Regions from separate parts of the Telluria sp. ZB2R32 genome, predicted to be linked through region 1. Evidence: riboswitches for the same ligand, from Rfam matches in the RefSeq annotation. Region 1 holds a riboswitch; the other holds the start of a gene.

The links. A riboswitch is a leader RNA that binds a small molecule or an ion and turns the genes downstream of it on or off. The one in region 1 is predicted to bind thiamine pyrophosphate.
Region 2: linked by a shared signal. The riboswitch ahead of AC56LG_RS11535 (TonB-dependent siderophore receptor) and the one ahead of thiC (phosphomethylpyrimidine synthase ThiC) in region 1 are both predicted to bind thiamine pyrophosphate.

Annotation. Positions count from the first base shown of each region.
Region 1 covers NZ_JCASIG010000001.1:1,019,994-1,030,187, reverse strand. The annotation lists gene AC56LG_RS04485 (sensor histidine kinase) at 1-1,110, shown strand, start outside; gene AC56LG_RS04480 (response regulator) at 1,110-1,565, shown strand; gene AC56LG_RS04475 (hypothetical protein) at 1,831-2,037, shown strand; gene AC56LG_RS04470 (hypothetical protein) at 2,086-2,487, shown strand; gene AC56LG_RS04465 (SMR family transporter) at 2,493-2,834, opposite strand; gene AC56LG_RS04460 (DUF2147 domain-containing protein) at 2,891-3,337, opposite strand; gene AC56LG_RS04455 (VOC family protein) at 3,438-3,815, opposite strand; gene AC56LG_RS04450 (PEP-CTERM sorting domain-containing protein) at 3,942-4,514, shown strand; gene AC56LG_RS04445 (valine--tRNA ligase) at 4,683-7,481, opposite strand; TPP riboswitch at 7,650-7,753, shown strand; gene thiC (phosphomethylpyrimidine synthase ThiC) at 7,815-9,740, shown strand; gene thiS (sulfur carrier protein ThiS) at 9,743-9,946, shown strand; gene AC56LG_RS04430 (thiazole synthase) at 9,963-10,194, shown strand, end outside.
Region 2 covers NZ_JCASIG010000003.1:472,954-483,147, forward strand. The annotation lists gene pnuC (nicotinamide riboside transporter PnuC) at 147-752, shown strand; gene AC56LG_RS11530 (AAA family ATPase) at 749-1,288, shown strand; gene AC56LG_RS11535 (TonB-dependent siderophore receptor) at 1,441-3,597, opposite strand; TPP riboswitch at 3,679-3,776, opposite strand; gene AC56LG_RS11540 (DUF535 family protein) at 3,982-4,941, opposite strand; gene AC56LG_RS11545 (glutathione S-transferase) at 5,218-5,916, shown strand; gene dkgB (2,5-didehydrogluconate reductase DkgB) at 5,923-6,723, opposite strand; gene AC56LG_RS11555 (MFS transporter) at 6,747-7,949, opposite strand; gene AC56LG_RS11560 (LysR family transcriptional regulator) at 8,048-8,944, shown strand; gene AC56LG_RS11565 (VOC family protein) at 9,071-9,535, shown strand; gene AC56LG_RS11570 (DUF3999 family protein) at 9,560-10,194, opposite strand, start outside.

The DNA.
Region 1 (10,194 bases):
CCTGCACTCACCATGGACGATACCGAGTTGCGCGACCATGCGCGCCAGATGCTGCTCGTATTCGCAGCCGACCTGGAAACGCCGCAATCCGATTCCGAGCGTGCCGCCAAGTCGAAAGGCCTCGGCGAGCGCGGAGACGACGACACCGCTGCCGAAACGCATGCCGAAGCGCGCCTGCTGTCGGGCTACACTGTCGTGCAACTGGTCTCCGAATACCGGGCCTTGCGCTCGAGCGTGCTGACGCTCTGGGCGGACGGCATCGGCGACAGCCAACCCACGCACCTGGCCGACGTCACCCGCTTCAACGAAGCGGTAGACCAGGCCCTGGCGGAATCGATCGCGCGTTACGAATACATGGTCAAGCAATCCCAGAACATGTTCCTGGCAATCCTGGGCCACGACCTGCGCAATCCGCTGGGTACCGTCGTGACCGGAGCGAGCTTCATGATGCAGGCCGCCGATATCCCACCGAAGTACGTGCTGGTGGCTACGCGCATGTTCAACAGCGCCAGGCGCATGAGCAAGCTGATCAACGACCTGATCGATTTCACCCGTACCCATCTTGGACCCGGCATCCCGATCCGCGTCAGGCAGGGCAGCGTGGTGGCCTTGTGCGAAGAGGTGGTCAACGAGCTACGTACCTTCCACGCAGAACAGCTGATCGAGCTGCACCTTCCGCCCCAGCTCGACGCCATTTTCGACGAAAGCCGCCTTGCCCAGGTGCTGTCCAACCTGATCGGCAATGCGATCCAGTACGGCAGCGCGGATGCAGCCGTGACGGTGCGTGTCACGGCCGACGAGACCGATGTGGTTATCGCTGTCAACAACCATGGCCGGGTGATCGAACCCGACAAGCTGTCGAGCATTTTCGATCCCATGGTACGTATCGCCGCCAGTATCAATAGCGCCACCAGCGACTATACCGAACGCACCAGCCTCGGCATCGGCCTGTTCATTTCGCGCGAAATCGTCCATGCCCATGGCGGCAGGATCGACCTGGCGTCGACGGAGGCCGACGGCACCACCTTCACGGTGACCATGCCGCGCCTGCCGAAAGGATTCGTGTCCGACCAGACGGCGAAGGACCTACCGGTCCTCAAGGCGAACTGATGCAATCCTCCTGGCATGTGCATCGGCGTGGCGGGTCAGGTTCGCCGCCGGGCTTCGAACTGGCCGGCGGCGATACGCCTGCGCCGGGTGTGGGTGGGCCTGGCCGCATCGTGCGCCGGGTGCTGGTGGTGGACGACGAACCCGATCTGGCCGACCTTGCCGCGGCCTTGCTCGCCAGTTTCGACATGGAAGCGAAGGTTGCGTATAACGCGGTCGAGGCATTGCGGATCCTGGCCGGCGACCCAGGCATCGACGCTGTTTTTTCGGATGTCATGATGCCTGGCATGAACGGTTTGCAACTGGCAGACGCGATCGGACAGTTGTACCCGTCGATCAGGATTGTGCTGACGTCGGGCTTTACTTCGCCCGCATTAATGGAAAGCCATGGCCGTTCTTATCCCTGGGTAGCCAAACCCTACAGGATTGAAAAGGTCCTTCAGCTGTTGCGTCACTAAGTACTCACCCAAAAATAAATGTGTTTTTGGCTGCCAGAACCGGCGCATTGCTGCGTTGGCTCGTGCTTGCAGTGCCCGCACTGCGGCGCACTCGCCGCCTTGCACTGCATCCGGTTCTGTTTGCCAAAATTCCCATTTATTTCTGGTTGAGTACTTAGCGGCGCGCAGCGAGCGGCCTGTGTGCATGCATGGCCGCAAGCGCGCGCCACGTTCGTCCGCGTTTGCTAGGATGCGCAGCAAAGGGTGGATGTAGCGAGGCTATTGAATGTCAGGAAGCGCAACTGCCGACCCGCGCGCGAACACCTACCTGGCCGCGCGCGTCGAGGATGCCTTGCGGATACTCGGCACCGACGGAATGTCGCCCGCGCTCGAGTTCATGCAGCTCGTCGGGGTCCCGCGCAAGGTCGCGCTGCGGGTACTGTGTTCGCCGGCCCAGCAGCGGACGCGCGACCGGCGCCGCACGCCGCGCTGATCTTCCCTTGCAGCGTCCGATCAATGCGATTGTCAACGGAGATACGCCATGTTCAGCCTGGATGATTTCGCCAAGCTTCACTTCCTCGAAGGCCGTTGGAAAGGGCAGAGCCCCGACGGCAAGGAGTTTTACGAGCAATACGACCGGCCGGACCAGCGCACCTTCCGCTCGCGCCGCTTCGCCAACGACGCCTTCGCCGAGCACAGCGACGGCAGCACGATCACCTTCCTCGATGGCGAGGTGCTGTCCGAGTGGGGGCAATTCACCTGGCGTGCTTCTGAAATCGGCGCCACGCACGCGATCTTCGCCCCCGTGAACGCCCCCAGCCAGTTCACCTGGCGCCGTATCGACGACAGCACCCTCGAAGCGCACCAGCGCTGGAGTACCGATGGCGATGGCGAAGAACAGCAGCACACGATCCGCATGACCAAGGTGATCCAGGTCGGCTAAACCGGTTAATGCCCGACGCTCTTCGAAAACAGGTTGATCACGAGGACCCCGGCAATGATCAGCCCCAGGCCGACCAGCGCCGGCAGGTCCAGGCTCTGTTTATAGACGACCCAGCTGGCGATCGAGATCAGCACGATGCCCACGCCCGACCAGATCGCGTAGGCGATCCCGGTCGGCAGTACCCGCAAGCTGAAGGTGAGCAGATAAAACGAGGCGGCATAGCAGACGATCGTCAGCACGCTCGGCCACAGCCGCGTGAAATTGTCGGTCGCCTTCAGGGCGGTGGTGCCGATCACCTCGACCACGATGGCCAGGCCGAGAAACAGATAGCTTTGAAATAGCGTCATTGGGGGAATCAATAAAAAAGCGGCCACGCGGGCCGCTTCGTGGGAAAACTAAGAGCTTACTGCTCGCGCTGCCACACCTGCGAGCGGCCGAACATCGGCGCGCCGATATAGCCGCGCACTTCGAGGCGCTGGCCGCCGTCGCGCAGCGTCGCCTTGCTCTTGTAGACTTTGCCCTTGGCCGGATCGAGGATCTCGCCGCCGGTGAATTCGTTGCCGTCCTTTTTCAGGCCCGAGACGATCGTCATGCCGACGATCGGCTGGTTCTTGCGCGAGTCGGTGCAGGCGACGCAGGTCGGGTTCTGGTCTTCGTTCGGGCCGCGGAACAGCTTTTCGATCTTGCCTTGCAGGGCGCCGTTTTCCTCGGTGATGCGCACCAGCGCCTTGGGCTTGCCGGTTTCGTCGTCGACCGTCTTCCACAGGCCGATCGGCGAATTGTTTTGCGCGCCGGCGGCGCCGGCGAACAGCATGGTGGCCAGCAGGCTGGCCTTGATCAGAATACGCATCGTCGGGTCTCCATTGTTGTGATGTCGCTGCGCGCAGTGTAGCAAACCCCGCACGCGCGCTGGCGATAAAAAGCTTGCTGGATGTTTCAGCGTCCCCGGGTCACTCCTGCGTCTCAGTCCGTAACGCGTGGCCGACCATGATGCGGTGGCCGTCAACGGTGCGCAGGCCGAACTCGCGCATGTCCCACGGCTCGTCGGCGGGCGGCTTGACAATCACGGCGCCGGCGGCCAGTGCGCGCGCATGCTCGGCATCGGCATCGTCCACCACCAGGTAAGCGAAATACGCATGGTCGCCGGTATCGGCCGCCGGCATGGCGTCGGAACATGCGCCGGCCATGATGCGGCAGCCATCGCGCTCGAACATGCGCCAGCCCGGGTCGCCCATCTCGTGCACGGCGAAGCCGAGTGCGTCGCGGTAGAACGCCGCCGAGCGTTCGAGGTCGTGGACTGCCAATACATACATATGGTCGCGAATCATCGTCTTCCTCCCAAGCGTCAGCGCGCACTTTGAAACACATCAATATACCTGCACTGCCCATCCATATGCTGGAACCAGAAAGCAAAAATCCTTGCGCTTTCTCAATCCTAATATTGAGGGAATATCATGAAAATTTCCAGATGGATGAGACAGCTGGCCGCTGCCTGCGCGCTCATGCTTGGCGCCGGCGCCGCATCCGGCGCCATCGTGGTGGTCGACTTCGACGAGATCGACGGTATCTACATCGATTCGTACAGCGAGTCTGGCTACAGCTTCACCTCGCTCGAAACCGCACCCGGAGGCGGGCACCTGCATCCCGGCGGCGGCAATCTGTGGCTGCACAGCCAGTTCGGTTCCTCGCCCTACCAGATCCGGCGCGAGGACGGCATGAACTTCGATCTGCTCGGCTTCGAATACCTGGGCGGCGTGTCGACCTTCATCGCCGATACGGGCGCCACCTTCAACATTCCGGCCGAGGTGCCGCTGACCTATGTCGAACTGCCGGCCAGCTTCCAGAACGTCAATTACGTGAACTGGTACATGACCACGCCCGATCCGGACGACATTTATGGGGAAGACTGGGGACGCATCGACAACGTCGTGACGCGGGTGCCGCCGGTGCCGGAGCCGGCGCATGCGGGGATGCTGGGCTTGGGTGTCGCCGCGCTGCTAGCGGCGCGGCGCTCACGCAGGAAGTAGAGGTGTCGTGTTGGTCATTTGCACCGATAACCGGAGCGCACCGTAGGGCGGGCATGCCCGCCGAACCCGTCATTGACGCCATTGGCGTCAATGACCCCGTACGGTACACGGCTGTCAGCGGGAAAGCCAAACCGGTATGGCGCCTTGCACGCCATACCGCCAGCACGCTTACGCCGCCTGCAGCTTCGCCAACTGCTCACGCATCTTGTCGACCGTCGCCGAGAAGTTGGCCAGGCGTTCCTTTTCCTGGGCCACGACGGCGGCCGGCGCGCGGGCGACAAAACTTTCGCTCGACAGCTTGCCATTGGCTTTCGCGATCTCGCCTTCGACGCGGGCGATCTCTTTCGACAGGCGCTCGCGTTCGGCGGCGACGTCGATCTCGACCTTCAGCATCAGCTTGGTGGTGCCGACGATCGACACCGCGGCCGGCGATTCCGGCAGCGCGTCGACGATCTGCACTTCGGCCAGCTTGCCGAGCGATTGGATGAACGGTGCGAAGCCGGCCATGTTGGCGCGGTCCGCCTCGTTGCCCGGCTCGACGATCAGCGGCACGCGCACCGACGGCGACAGCTTCATTTCGCCGCGCAGGTTGCGGGTGGCGTTGGTCAGGTCTTTCAGCTGCGCCATCCAGGCTTCGGCCGACTCGCTGATCAGCGCTTCGTTGGCGACCGGGTAGGGCTGCAGCATGATCGAATCACCCGTTTTGCCCGCGAGCGGCGCGATCGCCTGCCACAGCGCTTCGGTCACGAACGGAATGACCGGATGCGCCAGGCGCAGGATCACTTCCAGCACGCGCAAGAGCGTGTGACGGGTGGCGCGCTGCTGCGCTTCCGACCCCTGCTGGACCGTGACCTTGGCCACTTCCAGGTACCAGTCGCAGTACTCGTCCCAGACGAATTTGTAGATGGCGCTGGCGATGTTGTCGAAGCGGTAGTCGGCGAAGCCCTTCGCCACTTCCAGCTCGGCGCGGTTCATCAGCGAGATGATCCACTTGTCGGCCGGCGACAGGTCGGCGTCATCCGGCTTGCCGCAGTCCTTGCCTTCCGTGTTCATCATCACGAAGCGGGTCGCGTTCCACAGCTTGTTGCAGAAGTTGCGGTAACCCTCGGCGCGGCCCAAATCAAAATTGATGTTGCGGCCAAGCGAAGCATAGCTGGCCATGGTGAAGCGAACGGCGTCGGTACCAAAGGCGGGGATCCCGCTCGGGAATTCCTTGCGGGTCGCCTTGGCGATCTTTTCGGCGGCGCGCGGGTCCATCAGGCCGGCGGTGCGTTTGTTCACCAGCGACTCGAGGTCGATACCGTCGATCAGGTCGATCGGGTCGAGCGTATTGCCCTTCGACTTCGACATCTTCTGGCCCTGCGAATCGCGCACCAGGCCATGCACGTAGACGGTCTCGAACGGCACCTTGCCCGTGAAGTGCGCGGTCATCATGACCATGCGCGCGACCCAGAAGAAGATGATGTCGAAGCCGGTCACCAGCACCGACGATGGCAGGAACATTTTCATATCCGGCGTTTCTTCCGGCCAGCCCATGGTCGAGAAGGGGACGAGCGCCGACGAGAACCAGGTGTCCAATACGTCTTCGTCGCGGCGCAATTCGCCGGTGATGCCCTGCGCGGCCGCCTTGGCCTTGGCTTCCTCTTCGTCGCGCGCGACGACGATGTTGCCCGCGTCGTCGAACCAGGCCGGGATGCGGTGGCCCCACCACAGCTGGCGCGAGATGCACCAGTCCTGGATGTTACCGAGCCACTGGTTGTAGGTCGTGCTCCAGTTCTCGGGCACGAACTTGATCTCGCCGCTGGCGACCTTTTCCAGCGCCACTTCGGTGATCGATTTGCCCGGATTGAAGGTGCCTTCCGGCGCCGGCTTGGTCATGGCGACGAACCACTGGTCGGTCAGCATCGGCTCGATGACGACGCCGGTCCGGTCGCCGCGCGGCACCATCAGCTTGTGCGGTTTTACTTGTTCGAGCAGGCCGAGCGCTTCCAGGTCGGCGACGATCTGCTTGCGTGCCGCGAAGCGGTCCAGGCCCTGGTACTGGGCCGGGGCGTTCTCGTTCATCCTGGCGTCGAGCGTCATCACCGTGATCGGCGCCAGGCCGGCGCGCTGGCCGACGGCGTAGTCGTTGAAATCGTGCGCCGGCGTGATCTTCACGCAGCCGGTGCCGAATTCCTTGTCGACGTAGCTGTCGGCGATGATCGGGATCTCGCGCTCCGTCAGCGGCAGCTTGAGCAGCTTGCCGACCAGGTGGACGTAGCGTTCGTCGGTCGGATCGACCGCGACGGCGACGTCGCCCAGCATCGTTTCAGGGCGGGTGGTGGCCACCGTCAGAGTGCCCGAACCGTCGGCCAGCGGGTACTGGATGTACCACATCGAACCGTCTTCCTCGACCGAGTCGACTTCCAGGTCGGAGACGGCGGTGCCCAGCTTCGGATCCCAGTTCACCAGGCGCTTGCCGCGGTAGATCAGGCCCTGTTCGTACAGGCGCACGAACACTTCGGACACCGTTTTCGAACGGGTCTCGTCCATCGTGAAGTATTCGCGGTCCCAGTCGGCCGAGGCGCCCAGGCGGCGCATCTGGCCGGTGATGGTGTTGCCGGACTGTTCCTTCCACTCCCAGACCTTCTTGATGAATTCGTCGCGGCCCAGGTCGTGGCGCGAGATCTTCTGGGCGTCGAGCTGGCGCTCGACCACGATCTGCGTGGCGATGCCGGCGTGGTCGGTGCCCGGAACCCAGGCGGTGTTATAGCCGCGCATGCGGTAGTAGCGCGTCAGGCCATCCATCACGGTCTGGTTGAACGCATGGCCCATGTGCAGCGTGCCCGTCACGTTCGGCGGCGGCAGCTGGATGCTGAACGCTGGTTTGTCGGCGTCGAGGGTGGCGGCGAAATACCCGCGGCCTTCCCACTCGGCGCGCCAGTATTGTTCGATGTCGGCTGGTTCGAAAGACTTGGCTAATTCCATGATGTGATGGCGTTTGAATGTGCGAAAAGAACCATTATAGAGGAGGCGGGCGCGGATGCGCTCTTGCCCTTGCGGCGATATTTTTGGGCAGGCAGGCGCCCCACGTCCTCCAATTAATCGCTTGTAAAGAAATCCCGGCAAGCTATAATCCACCCGCTGCCACATGGCAGCACACGCTAGGGGTCCTGTGCAGCGAAACGCTGCGCGGGTGAGAAATACCCTCTGAACCTGATCTGGATAATGCCAGCGAAGGGAAGCCTGCGAGACAACGGCCGTGCGCCCGCACGCCCGCACCTCGCGCCTCCTTTGCTGGCTCCTGCCCAAAGGAGCCACATGAATGCACCGCTGAACCCAGCACGGCAGTTCGACGCCGCCACCGCCACGGTGGACACGAACGCCATCACCCCGTTTCCGAACTCGGCCAAGGTCTTCGTCGCAGGCAGCCGCCCCGATATCCGGGTGCCGATGCGCGCCGTCTCACAGTCCGACACGCCCGCCAGCTTCGGCGGCGAGCCGAACCCGCCGCTGTTCGTCTACGACACCTCCGGCCCGTACACCGATCCCGCCGCCCGGATCGACATCCGGCGCGGGCTGCCGGCGCTGCGCCGCGGCTGGATCGCCGAACGCGGCGACACCGAGGAGCTGGCAGGTCCCAGTTCCAGCTACGGCGCACAGCGCCTGGCGGACCCCAGCCTCGACGCCCTGCGCTTCGAACTGACGCGCACCCCGCGCCGCGCCAGGGACGGCGCCAACGTCACCCAGATGCACTATGCGCGGCGCGGCATCGTCACGCCCGAGATGGAATTCGTCGCCCTGCGCGAAAACCTGCGCCGCAAGGAATACCTGGCGCAGCTGGAAGCGTCCGGCCCGCTGGGCAAGCGCACGGCCGGGCTGCTGGGCCGCCAGCATCCGGGCCAGTCGTTCGGCGCCAGCATCCCGGACGAGATCACGCCCGAGTTCGTGCGCGCGGAGGTGGCGCGCGGACGCGCCATCATCCCGGCCAACATCAACCATCCGGAAAGCGAGCCGATGATCATCGGCCGCAACTTCCTCGTCAAGATCAACGCCAACATCGGCAACTCCGCCGTGACATCCTCGATCGGCGAAGAGGTCGACAAGATGACCTGGGCCATCCGCTGGGGCGCCGACAACGTGATGGACCTCTCGACCGGCAAGCACATCCACGAAACGCGCGAATGGATCGTGCGTAACAGCCCGGTCCCGATCGGCACCGTGCCGATCTACCAGGCGCTGGAAAAGGTCAACGGCAAGGCCGAAGACCTGACCTGGGAGATCTTCCGCGACACCCTGGTCGAACAGGCCGAGCAGGGCGTCGACTATTTCACCATCCACGCCGGCGTGCGCCTCGCCTACGTGCCGATGACGGCGAAGCGCCTGACGGGCATCGTCTCGCGCGGCGGCTCGATCATGGCCAAGTGGTGCCTGGCGCATCACAAGGAATCCTTCCTGTACACGCATTTCGAGGACATCTGCGCCATCATGAAGCAGTACGACGTCGCCTTCAGCCTGGGCGACGGCTTGCGCCCCGGCTCGATCTACGACGCCAACGACGAAGCGCAACTGGCCGAACTGGCGACGCTGGGCGAACTGACGCAACTCGCCTGGAAGCACGACGTGCAGGTGATGATCGAAGGGCCCGGCCACGTGCCGCTGCACCTGATCGAGGAGAACATGCGCCTGCAGCTGGAAGGCTGCAGCGAGGCGCCGTTCTACACGCTCGGGCCGCTCACCACCGACATCGCGCCCGGCTACGACCACATCACGTCCGGCATCGGCGCCGCCCACATCGGCTGGTACGGCACCGCCATGCTGTGCTACGTGACGCCCAAGGAGCACCTCGGCCTGCCCGACAAGGCCGACGTTAAGGACGGCATCATCACTTATAAAATCGCCGCCCACGCGGCCGACCTGGCCAAGGGCCACCCGGGCGCCCAGATCCGCGACAACGCGCTCTCCAAGGCGCGCTTCGAATTTCGCTGGGAAGACCAGTTCAACCTCGGCCTCGACCCGGACAAGGCGCGCGCCTTCCACGACGAGACGCTGCCGAAAGAGTCGGCCAAGGTCGCCCATTTCTGCTCGATGTGCGGCCCCCATTTCTGTTCGATGAAGATCACCCAGGAAGTGCGCGCCTATGCCGCGGCCAGCGGCATCGGCGAGGAGGGCGCGCTGGCGCAGGGCATGCAGGAAAAGGCGGTCGAGTTCGTGCGCGGCGGTGCCCGCCTGTACCGCGAGGTGTAGGCGTGCTCGAGATCGAACTGAACGGAGAACCGTACCGCCTGCCCGAAGGCGGCACGCTCGCCGACCTGGTGCGCGCGCTCGGCATCGGCAACGCGGCGGTGGCACTGGCCGTCAACCGCCAGGTGGTGCCGCGCCAGCAGTGGAGCACCCGCCCCCTGGCGGGGCGCGACCGGGTGGACATCGTGCGCGCCATCGGCGGCGGCTGACAATAAAGGACAAATCATGAACGACGATTTACTCACCATCGCGGGCAAGGGGTACCGTTCGCGCCTGCTGGTCGGCAGCGGCAAGTACCGCGACCTGGATGAAACCCGCGCGGCGACGCTGGCCGCCGAAGCCGAGATCGTGACGGTGGCGATCCGGCGCGTGAACATCGGCCAGGACCCGGGCGCGCCGAACCTGCTCGACGTGCTGCCGCGCGAGCGCTTCACCATCCTGCCCAACACCGCCGGCT
Region 2 (10,194 bases), on a different contig from region 1:
AACATGTCGCATCGGCGCGACCCCGTACCTGCGTTGCATATTCGCGGCGCAGCGTGCATACTCGCCAGCCCGATGAGCTGCACCTGTTTCCCTTATTTTCCAGCCCCGGCGTGCCCGGGCGCGTCGACGCTCTTCCGCCGCCGCGCATGAACGACACACTCGCCTTTTTCGGCTTCTCCACCACCCCGCTCGAACTGGTTTCGTTTGCCCTGGCGGCTACCACGGTGCTGCTCAACATCCGCCAGAACCACTGGGCCTGGCTGTTCTCGATCGCCTCGTCCGCCACCTATGCGGTCGTCTTCTTCGACGCGCGCCTGTACGGCGACAGCGGCCTGCAACTGGTGTTCATCGCCGCCTCGGTGTGGGGCTGGTGGCAGTGGCTGCGCGGCGCTGGGGCCGGCACTAGCACGACCGGGCTGGTCGTCACGCGCCTGGGCCGCGCCGGCTGGGCCTGGGCGCTGGCCGGCTGGGGCGCGGCCTTCCTGGCGCTGTCGTGGTTCCTGCAGAATTACACGAACACCGACGTGCCGCACATGGATGGCTTCCTGACCGCGGGCAGCCTGGTCGGCCAGCTGCTGCTGGCGCGTAAAAAAGTCGAGAACTGGCACGTGTGGATCGTGGTCGACGTGCTGTACGTCGGCCTGTACGTGTTCAAGGACCTGCACGTGACGGCGGTGCTGTATGCGGTGTTCGTGGTGCTGGCGGCGCGTGGCCTGCGCGCCTGGAGCAATATCGCGCAGGTGCAACGATGAGCAGCGCGGGCCCGATGATGCGCCGCATCGCCGTGCTGGGCGCGGAATCGTCCGGCAAGTCGACCCTGTGCGGCGCGCTGGCGCGCCGTTACGACACGCTGTGGGTGCCCGAATACCTGCGCGAATTCGTCGATACGCACGGGCGGGTGCCCTTCGAGGAAGACCAGGCCGGCATCGCCCGCACCCAGCGCGCGCGCGAAGATGCCGCGGCCGCCGGGGCGAACGCCTTCCTGTTCTGCGACACGACGCCGCTGATGACGGCGCTCTACAGCCAGGTGTACTGGGGCCGGGTGGATGCGGAGCTGGCGTGGCTGGCCGCGAAGCATGATTATGCGCTGACGCTGGTGACGGCGCCCGATACGCCCTGGGTGCCGGATGGTTTGATGCGCGAATCGGAGGAAATGCGGCAGCGGGTGTTCGCCATGCTGGTGGGGGAACTGGATGCGCGCGGCATCCGCTTCGTGCTGCTGGAAGGGGACCTGCCGCACAGGCTGCGGCAGGTCGAAGCGGCACTCAAGGTGCTCATGCCTTTGTAGGGTGGGCTCGGCCCACGCGGTCCACCTGTCGATCTGTGCCGGCTTGGCTTCGACCGGCTGCGTGTGCAGACCGATCGACGTGGCATTCGCCTTTACACTCAAACGTTGGGCGACCGCCGTACCGCGTGGGCGTAGCCCACCCTACAAATTCCTTAAAAGTCGACCTGCGCCGACAGGCGGAAGGTACGCGGTGCGCCCGGCAGCAGGTAGCCGCCCAGGTCCTGGGTGACGTCGCGCCAGTAGAATTTGTCGAACAGGTTGTCGACGCGGACGCGCAGGGTCACGCTGCTCGCACCCATCTTCATGGCGTAGGCCGCACCCAGGCCGACCACGTGGTAGCCGGGCACGTCGACGGTATTCTCCGGATCGAAGGTCTTCTTGCCCGCGTACTGCCACTGGCCATTGAGCTTCAGGCCCGGCACGGCGGCCAGCGCATACTCTCCCCAGACGGTCGTCTTCAGCTCGGGCACGTTGGTGACGCGCTTGCCGTCCAGCGCGGCGTTGCCGGTGTCCTGCTGGCGTGCGCGCAATGCCATCAGCGAGGCGCCGTAGGTCAGGCCGTTCGAGGCGCGCTGGGCCGACAGTTCGAGGCCGCGGTGATTGCGTTCGCCGTTGCGGACAAACGTGTCCGCTGCATTGGTGTATTCCAGGCCGGTGGTGATCTGGAACACGGCGGCGCTGACCGACACGCCGGCGCCGAGGATGCCCTTGGCGCCGAACTCGAGCTGCTTCGAACGGTTCGGTCCCAAATCCTGGTTGGCATTGGTGGTTTCGATCGGCGCCACGCCGCCCGATTCCAGGCCGTGCGCGAGCGTGCCGTAGACGTTCCAGTTGCGGCTCGGGCTATAGACCAGCGAGACGTTCGGCAGCGTGAACGATGCCTTGTCGCTCACCCACGGCAGCTCGGACTCGGGCTGCTGGTCGCTGTCGATCTTCACGTAGCGCACGCCGGCGTGCACTGCCAGCTGCGGCGACAGGGTAAGGATGTCCTGCACGTAGATGCCGCGCTCGCGGTCGCGGAAGCGTTCGTAGACCGGGCCGGTGGCCGGGTTGCCCGGCGCCGGGTCGGTCACCAGCGGCCGGTAGATGTTGCTGTAGCCGGCGTAGTCGTAGACGTAGTCGCCGTAGCTGTTGTGGCGCTCGGCGTAGCTGGCGCCGACGGTGAGCAGGTGGCGCACGGCGCCGCTGCTGAAGCGCCCCTGCAGTTGGGCCTGCAGGCCGAACGGCGTCTTGCGTTCGCCCACGCTCTGGTAGTCGTAGACGTCGTAGTCGCCGTTCGAGCAGTAGCCCGGATAGAAGCCCTCGCCCTCGTTGCTGCAGCCATAGGGGAAGGCGGTGTAGTCGTCGCGCTTGAACCAGTGCTTGTTGGCGCTGACCGTGGCGTTCCAGTCGGCGTTCAGCTTGTAGGCGAAACGCAGGCCGAGGTTGGTGCTGTCGGTATCGACCGGTTTGGTCCAGGGCTGGTCGTTGAGCAGGGTCTTGGGCGACACGTTCACCGGCAGATCGACGCCGCGAATGAGCTGATAGCCGGGCGCGGTGATCTGCTCCTTGTGCTGGAAGTCCATGTCGAGTTCGAGCTTCGCATCGGGCGTGATCTGCCAGTCGAAGGCGCCGGAGGCGAACTGGCGCTTGCCGTCGGCGCCGCGTACGTAGGAGCGCAGGCGGTCGGCGGCGGCGTTGATGCGGTAGCCGAAGCGCGTGTCCTCGAAGCGCCCGCCGATGTCCGCCTCGGCGTGCACGCTGCCGCGCTCGCGCGCCTCGACCAGCACCGAGCGCAGCGGCGTATCCGTCGGGCGTTTGGTCACGAAGTTCAGCACGCCGCCGGGCGCGGCCACGCCCGCCTGCAGGCCGGCCACGCCCTTGAGCAGTTCGAAGCGTTCCTTGTTCTCGAGCGGGATCTGGGTATCGCCGGCAATCGCGATGCCGTCCTTGCGGTAGCCGGAGTTGTTGTTCAGTTTGAAGCCGCGTACCGAAAACTGTTCGGCATAGCCGACCGCGTTGTAGGCGTCGCCGACCGAGGCGTCGTACTGCACGGCGTCGCTGGCCGAGCGGATCGACAAATCCTGCATCTGGCTGCGCCCGATGGCGACGACCGAGGCCGGGATGTCCATCAGCGGCAGGTCGGCGAAGCCGCCAATGCTGGCGCGGTCGCTGACGGTCCATTTGCTGCCGGTGACGACGACGGAAGCGATCGGCGTACTTGGTTGGTCGGCCTCGACGGCCTGGGCAGTCTGGGTGGTCTGGGCTTGAACCGAGAATGCTTGCGCGAGGGCGCAGGCGAGGAGGGAATGCTTGAAGACGGGTTTCATGATGTGCTCGTGGTTTGCGCGGCGCATGCGCGACGCGTGAATACAACCGGAGCCAACGTGGGGGAAGGGCAAACAAGGGATGCACTGCTTGACGCGCTTTCCTTCGCTGGCATTATCCAGATCAGGTACGAAGGGTATCTCTCACCCGGAACAACGTTCCAGGACCCCTAGCGAGGCGCGAGTGTAACACGGAGTTTTATCCGTGTGGTAGTTCTGGCAATGGGGTAGGGTGGGCACTTGTGCCCACGCGGATGGGACCGGTGGGCATTCGCGAAGTAAAACGAACCGGAATGCGTGCGTGAGAAGGTATTGAAGCGGCGCGGCATGCATCAGCACGACCGCGTGGGCACAAGTGCCTTTCGTGGCCCGGCCCACCCTACGTATCTACACCTCCACCGGCTCCCGCAACGGCGCCGCATGCTCATGGTGCGAGCGCGCATGCAGCAGGTGGCGCTGCAGCGTCGCGCGCGTGCTGCCCTCGATCGCGCGCCAGTTGTCGCGGCGCTGGGCGGCGCGCTTGCGGTGCTTGGAAGGCATGTCGGCCAGCGGTTTCAGGTAGAAGGGCAGGGCGACCAGCCAGGTGTCGCCGGGCAGTTCGACGCCGCCCAGCACCTTCCAGAAGCCATCGTAGGCATTCGCGAAGTGCTTGATTTCGTCCGGATCGTAGGCGATGTGCGCGGTGCATTTCACGGCCAGCACCTGGTCCATGCCGACCGATTGCGCCAGCCCCTGCATTGCCGCGAAGCAGAAGAAGCTGGGCGAATTGTTGGGGAAGCAACGCTCGAAAGCCTCGAAGGCTTCGCCCGAATCGGTCCAGCGGCCCTGGTTGCGCGCGACCAGGGGCACCAGCGGCGCCGGTACGCCGGCGATTTTTCCTTCGACCCAGGAAAACGACAAGCGGTGCAGCACCTTGCCGTCGGCCAGCAGCGCGATCGTCAGGTCGCCCTCGGCATTGGTGCGCGACGCCATCTCGAGCCGGATCAGGAAGGCGTGTTCCTCGACCGTCTGCTCCCACAAGGTCAGGCCGCCGCCCGCGTACACGGCCGCCTTGTAGGCCGTGTCGAACGTCGTCTCCTCGAAGCGGTAATGGGACAGCACGCATTGCACGCGCTGGCGCGGGCTCAGGCCCTGCACCAGATAGGCCGGGTGGCTCAGGTGGTGGAAGGGATCGTCGTTGGGCGGCGTCAGCACGTGGTTGCGGTAGACGTCGAGCTTGCACAGCGCGGCGTGGTCGCGGTAGAACCGCAGCACGCGCGCGCTGCGCGCCACCGACAGCAGCCAGGAAGAAAAGCGCAGCTCGCTGCGACGGGCGAGCCAGTAACGGGTCAGGTGAGCGAGGATCATGGGACGCTCCGTGGAAGACGGCGGGTTGCGAAGAGTCTCATGGTGTCCCAGCCGGCCGGGCCCAGCGGTGCGATTGCTCAAGAGAAACATATTCTCTGTGGCAATATTTTCGACGGCATCATCCCGTCGCGCGTACGCATCGTCAGCATCGTGGTTCTCTTTCAGGTCGTTTTATTCTCTGGAGTAAACATTCTTTATTGCAAGATTAGCACGATCCGCGCGCGGCTTCCCGAAAAACTGTTCCATACTCGGCCTCCTACTTGTGCGGAGACCCCGATGGCATACGAACTGTTCTATTGGCCCGGCATCCAGGGCCGCGGCGAATTCGTCCGGCTGGCGCTGGAGGAAGCGGGCGAGGATTACGAAGACGTGGCGCGCGGGCCGGGCGGCGTCGATGCCTTGATGGCGGCATTGAAGGAGGGGCCGACGCCGAGCTTCGCGCCGCCTTTCCTGCGCAGCGAAGGCATGACGATCGGCCAGACGGCGGCGATCTTGATGGTCCTGGGCGAGCGCCATGGCCTGGCGCCGCAGGACACGGCCGGGCGGCTGTGGACGCACCAGTTGCAGCTGACGATTGCCGACCTGGTGGGCGAAGCGCACGATACCCACCACCCGGTCGGCAACAGCCTGTATTACGAAGACCAGCAGGAAGAAGCGCGGCGCCGGGCGGGCGATTTCACGGCGGCGCGCATCCCGAAGTTTTTCAATTATTTCGGCCACGTGCTGGGCGACAAGGACTACCTGCTCGGCGCGGAAATCACCTACGCCGACCTGTCGCTGTTCCAGACCATCGAGGGACTCGCCTACGCCTTTCCCAAGGCGACCGGACGCGCGCTGGCGCAGCATCCGAACCTGGCGGCGCTACGCCGGCGTGTAGCCGAGCGTCCGCGGATTGCGGCCTACCTGGCGTCGACGCGCCGCATCCCGTTCAACGAAGAGGGCATCTTCCGCCGCTATCCGGAACTGGACAGTTAGTCCCACTCAGTTCCAATCCGGTCCGAAGTCGGGGCTCACCAGACGCTCGCCACGGTCGAGCGCATCGATGGCGGCGACGTCGTCCGCACCCAGCACGAGCGTGCACGCGGCCAGGTTGCCGGCCAGGTTTTCTCGCCGCGTCGACGAGGGAATCGCCGTGTAGCCTTGCGCCAGCAGCCAGGCCAGCGTCACCTGGGCCGGGGTCGCCTCCAACCGCGCGGCGATCGCGCCGATGACCGGGTCAGTCAATACCTTGCCGTACGCGAGCGGCATGTAGGCCGTCACGCCGATGCCGTGTGCGCGCGCAAAGGCGGCGACCCTGCGGTTGTGCAGGTAGGGATGCAGCTCGACCTGGTTGGTGGCGATGTTGGCCGCGCCGACCGCGTCAATCGCTTCCTGCATCAGGGGAATCGTGAAGTTGGAGACGCCGATCTGTCGCGTCAGGCCCAGTTGTTGCGCTTCCAGCAGCGCCGCCATCGATTCGGCGACCGGCACCGCGCCGCCCGGCGAGGGCCAGTGGATCAGCGTCAGGTCGAGCTGGTCGAGGCGCAGCTTGCGCAGGCTCTCCTTCAAGCTCGGGATCAGGGCGTCGCCGGCCAGGTGTTCGGTCCAGATCTTGGTGGTGACGAACACGTCCTGGCGCGGTACGCCGCTGGCTGCCAGGGCCGTGCCGACTTCGGCTTCGTTGCCGTAGATCTGGGCGGTGTCGATGTGGCGGTAGCCGAGGTCGAGGGCGTTGGCGACGCTGTCGATGGCCGTCTGGCCTTGCAGGCGGAAGGTGCCGGCACCGATTGAAGGCATGTGCATGGTGTTTTCCTTTCAATAGTGGATCAAGCGAATTCAGTTTCTTTGGCAGCGGCAGTCACGACGCGGGCTTCGCGTTTGTCGAGGCGGCCGGCCAGCGTGGTCAGGGCCAGTGCGCCGACCACGATCAGGGCGCCGATCGGCGGTGTCGCCATCAGGCCGGCGTGTTTCAGGACCAGGCCGCCGCCCCAGGCGCCGAGCGCGATGCCGAGGTTGAAGGCGGCGATGTTCAGGCCGGAAGCCATGTCGACCGCCTGCGGCACGTCGCGTTCGGCGCGCTGCACGACGTACAGCTGCAGCGCCGGCACGTTGCCGAAGGCGACCGCGCCCCAGGCCAGCACGGTGGCCACGACCAGTACCGGATGCGGCGCGGTGAAGGTCAGCAGGGCGAGCACGGCGGCCAGCAGCGCGAACACGATCTGCAGTGCGCGCACCGGTCCTTTGCTGTCGGCCAGGCGGCCGCCCCAGATGTTCCCGGCCGCGACCGAGACGCCATACACCAGCATCACCAGGCCGACGCTGCCTGGCGCGAAGCCGGCCACGTCCTGCAGGATCGGCGCCAGATAGGTGAACGCAATGAACGAGCCGCCGTAACCGAGCGTGGTGATCGCATACACCAGCAACAGGCGCGGCTGCTTGAGTACCGCGAACTGTTTCGCCAGGCTGGCCGGCTTGGCGCCGCCGATCGACTTCGGTACCAGCAGCGCGCTGCCGATCATGGCGACGACGCCGAGCGCGGCCACGGCCAGGAAGGTCGACTGCCAGCCGAACTGCTGGCCGATCCAGGTGCCGAGCGGCACGCCGGTGACCAGCGCCACGGTCAGGCCGGCGAACATCAGGGCGATCGCGCTGGCCGCCTTTTCCTTCGGCACCAGGCTGGTGGCGATGGTCGAGCCGATCGAAAAGAACACGCCGTGGGCAAGGCCGGTCAGCACGCGCGCGGCCATCAGGGCGGCGTAGCCGGGCGCGATCGAGGCGACCAGGTTACCGGCGGTGAACAGCAGCATCAGGCCGATCAGCAATTGCTTGCGCGGGATGTGCGCGGTGAGGGCGGTCAGCAGCGGGGCGCCGACGGCGACGCCGAGCGCATATACGCTCACCAGCAGGCCGGCGGAGGGAACGGACACGCCGAGACTGGCGGCGACGTCGGGAATCAGGCCGACGATGACGAATTCGGTGGTGCCGATGGCAAAGGCGCTCAGGGTGAGCGCCCACAGGGCAAGAGGCATGGTGACTCCGGTAGATTTGGACAGGCATGCAGTGTGCGCGCAGCGCTTCATGCGAAAAATCCCTTGCCGTACAATAGACTTTTGACTGGGAGTCACGAATGATCGATGTGGAGGCTTTGATTGCCTTCTCCGCCGTCATGGATGCCGGCTCGTTTTCCGGCGCCGCCGAACGGCTCGGACAAACGCCATCGGGCGTCTCGCGCACCATCGCGCGCCTGGAAAAACACCTCGGCCTGACGCTCCTGCACCGCACCACGCGGCGCCTGCAACTGACCGACGAGGGCGCCTGGCTGCTCGAACGCGCGCGTGCACTGCTGGCCGACCTCGCCAATACAGAAGCCGAAGCGGCCGCGCGCCGTTCCCAGCCCGCCGGCCTGGTGCGCGTGAATGCGGCCACGCCGGCGCTCGGCCACCTGCTGGCGCCGCTGGTGCCGGCCTTTCTCGACGCCTACCCGCTGGTGCAGCTGGAACTCACCAGCGGCGAAACGGTCGTCGACCTGATCGAGGAGCGGGCGGATCTGGCCATCCGCATCGGCAACTTGCCGGACTCGACCCTGAACGCGCGCCGCCTCGGCGCCAGCCGCATCCGCGTGCTGGCGGCGCCGGGCTATCTCGAACGCCATGGCGCGCCGACGAGCGTGGCCGAACTGGCGCGCCACCGCCTGCTGGGCTTTTCGGCGCCGGCCTCACTGAATACCTGGCCGCTGGCGCATGGCGGCGCCGAAGGCTACACGATCGCCCCGGCAGTGAGCGCATCGAGCGGCGAAACGGTGCGTCACCTGGCGCTGGCCGGCGCCGGCATCGCCTCGCTATCGGACTTTCTCACGCGCGACGACCTGGCGGCAGGACGGCTGGTGCCGGTGCTGGCAGAGGCCGCGCTGCCGTGGTCGCAACCGGTATGGGCGGTGTTCTATAAACAGGGCGGACTGGCGCCGCGGGTGGCGGCGCTGGTCGATTTCCTGGCGCGCGAACTGGGGCCGCTGCTCGATGCCTGAGCACCCGGGCGGTGCTGCGCAACACACGAATTCGTTGCGTGAACTTGGCGCAGGCGCTACGCTCAAAGCACGGCAAGGGTCAACAACACTGAGAAAATCCATCCACCATCCTGAAAGGACAGCGTTATGAGTGCAGAGGTCAAGCCGGTCGAAGAAGGCATGCATACCGTTACCCCGCACCTGGTCTGCGCCAATTGCCACGAGGCGATCGAGTTCTACAAAAAGGCCTTCGGCGCGGTCGAAGTCATGCGCTCGCCCATGCCCGACGGTAAAGTGGGCCACGCCATGCTGCGCATCGGCGACTCGCCCCTGTTCCTGGCCGACGAATTCCCCGACTACGGCTCCTTCGGCCCATTGAGCCTGAAAGGGTCGCCGGTGACGATCCACCTGTCGGTGCCGAACGTCGACGCCATCTGGGCCAGCGCCAGGGAAGCCGGCGCGACCGTGCGCATGGAACTGGCCGACATGTTCTGGGGCGACCGCTACGGCCAGATCGTCGATCCGTTCGGGCACATCTGGTCGATGGCGACGCATATCCGCGATGTTTCGCCGGAAGAGATGGAAGAGGCGATGAAGCGCGAGTGCGCCTGACCCTGGTGCGGCCTGCCAGGTGATTCAAGGCGCAGGCTGGTCCGGACCGCCTTCCTTCAGCTGGCGTGACAGTTTCCACGCCATCAGGGCAAGGGCGGCGACCCCGGCCACCAGCAGCGCCCATAGCCAGAGCGATTGCTTGCCGGCCGCTGCCGTCTCGCCGCCCGCATCGCTGGCGCCGCCCTGGCGCACCGGCTCGCCAGCTTTTGCCTGTTCCAGCGCGGCCAGTTCGCGCATGCTGAAACCGGGTGCGACCTGGCTCAGCGGCACCTGGCTCGACTCGACGCCGCCATGACCGAAGGCGAGGGTGTACGGCCCCTTGCCGCCGGCCAGGAAGACCATGCGCGCCGGCGTCCAGCGCAGGCGCAGGCCGGGACGATCCGCGATTTTTGCCTGCGGCCGCACGACCCACTGCGCCGCGTGGGTCGGGACTATGTCGATATCGCCCGAGGCGCGGCGCTGGCCATCCTGCATCAACTGGAAGAAGGTCGCGTTCGCCACCGGCTGCAACTGCACCGCGGCGAGATTGTCCGCCGTCGTTCCTGGCGCGCTGCCGGCCAGCTTGCGGTAGTGGCCGATGAGCGCGGGCAGCACCACATTCTGGCCCTGCAGTTCCAGCCCGACGGCGTCGGCCGGCACCCCGATGGGCGCGTCGTACA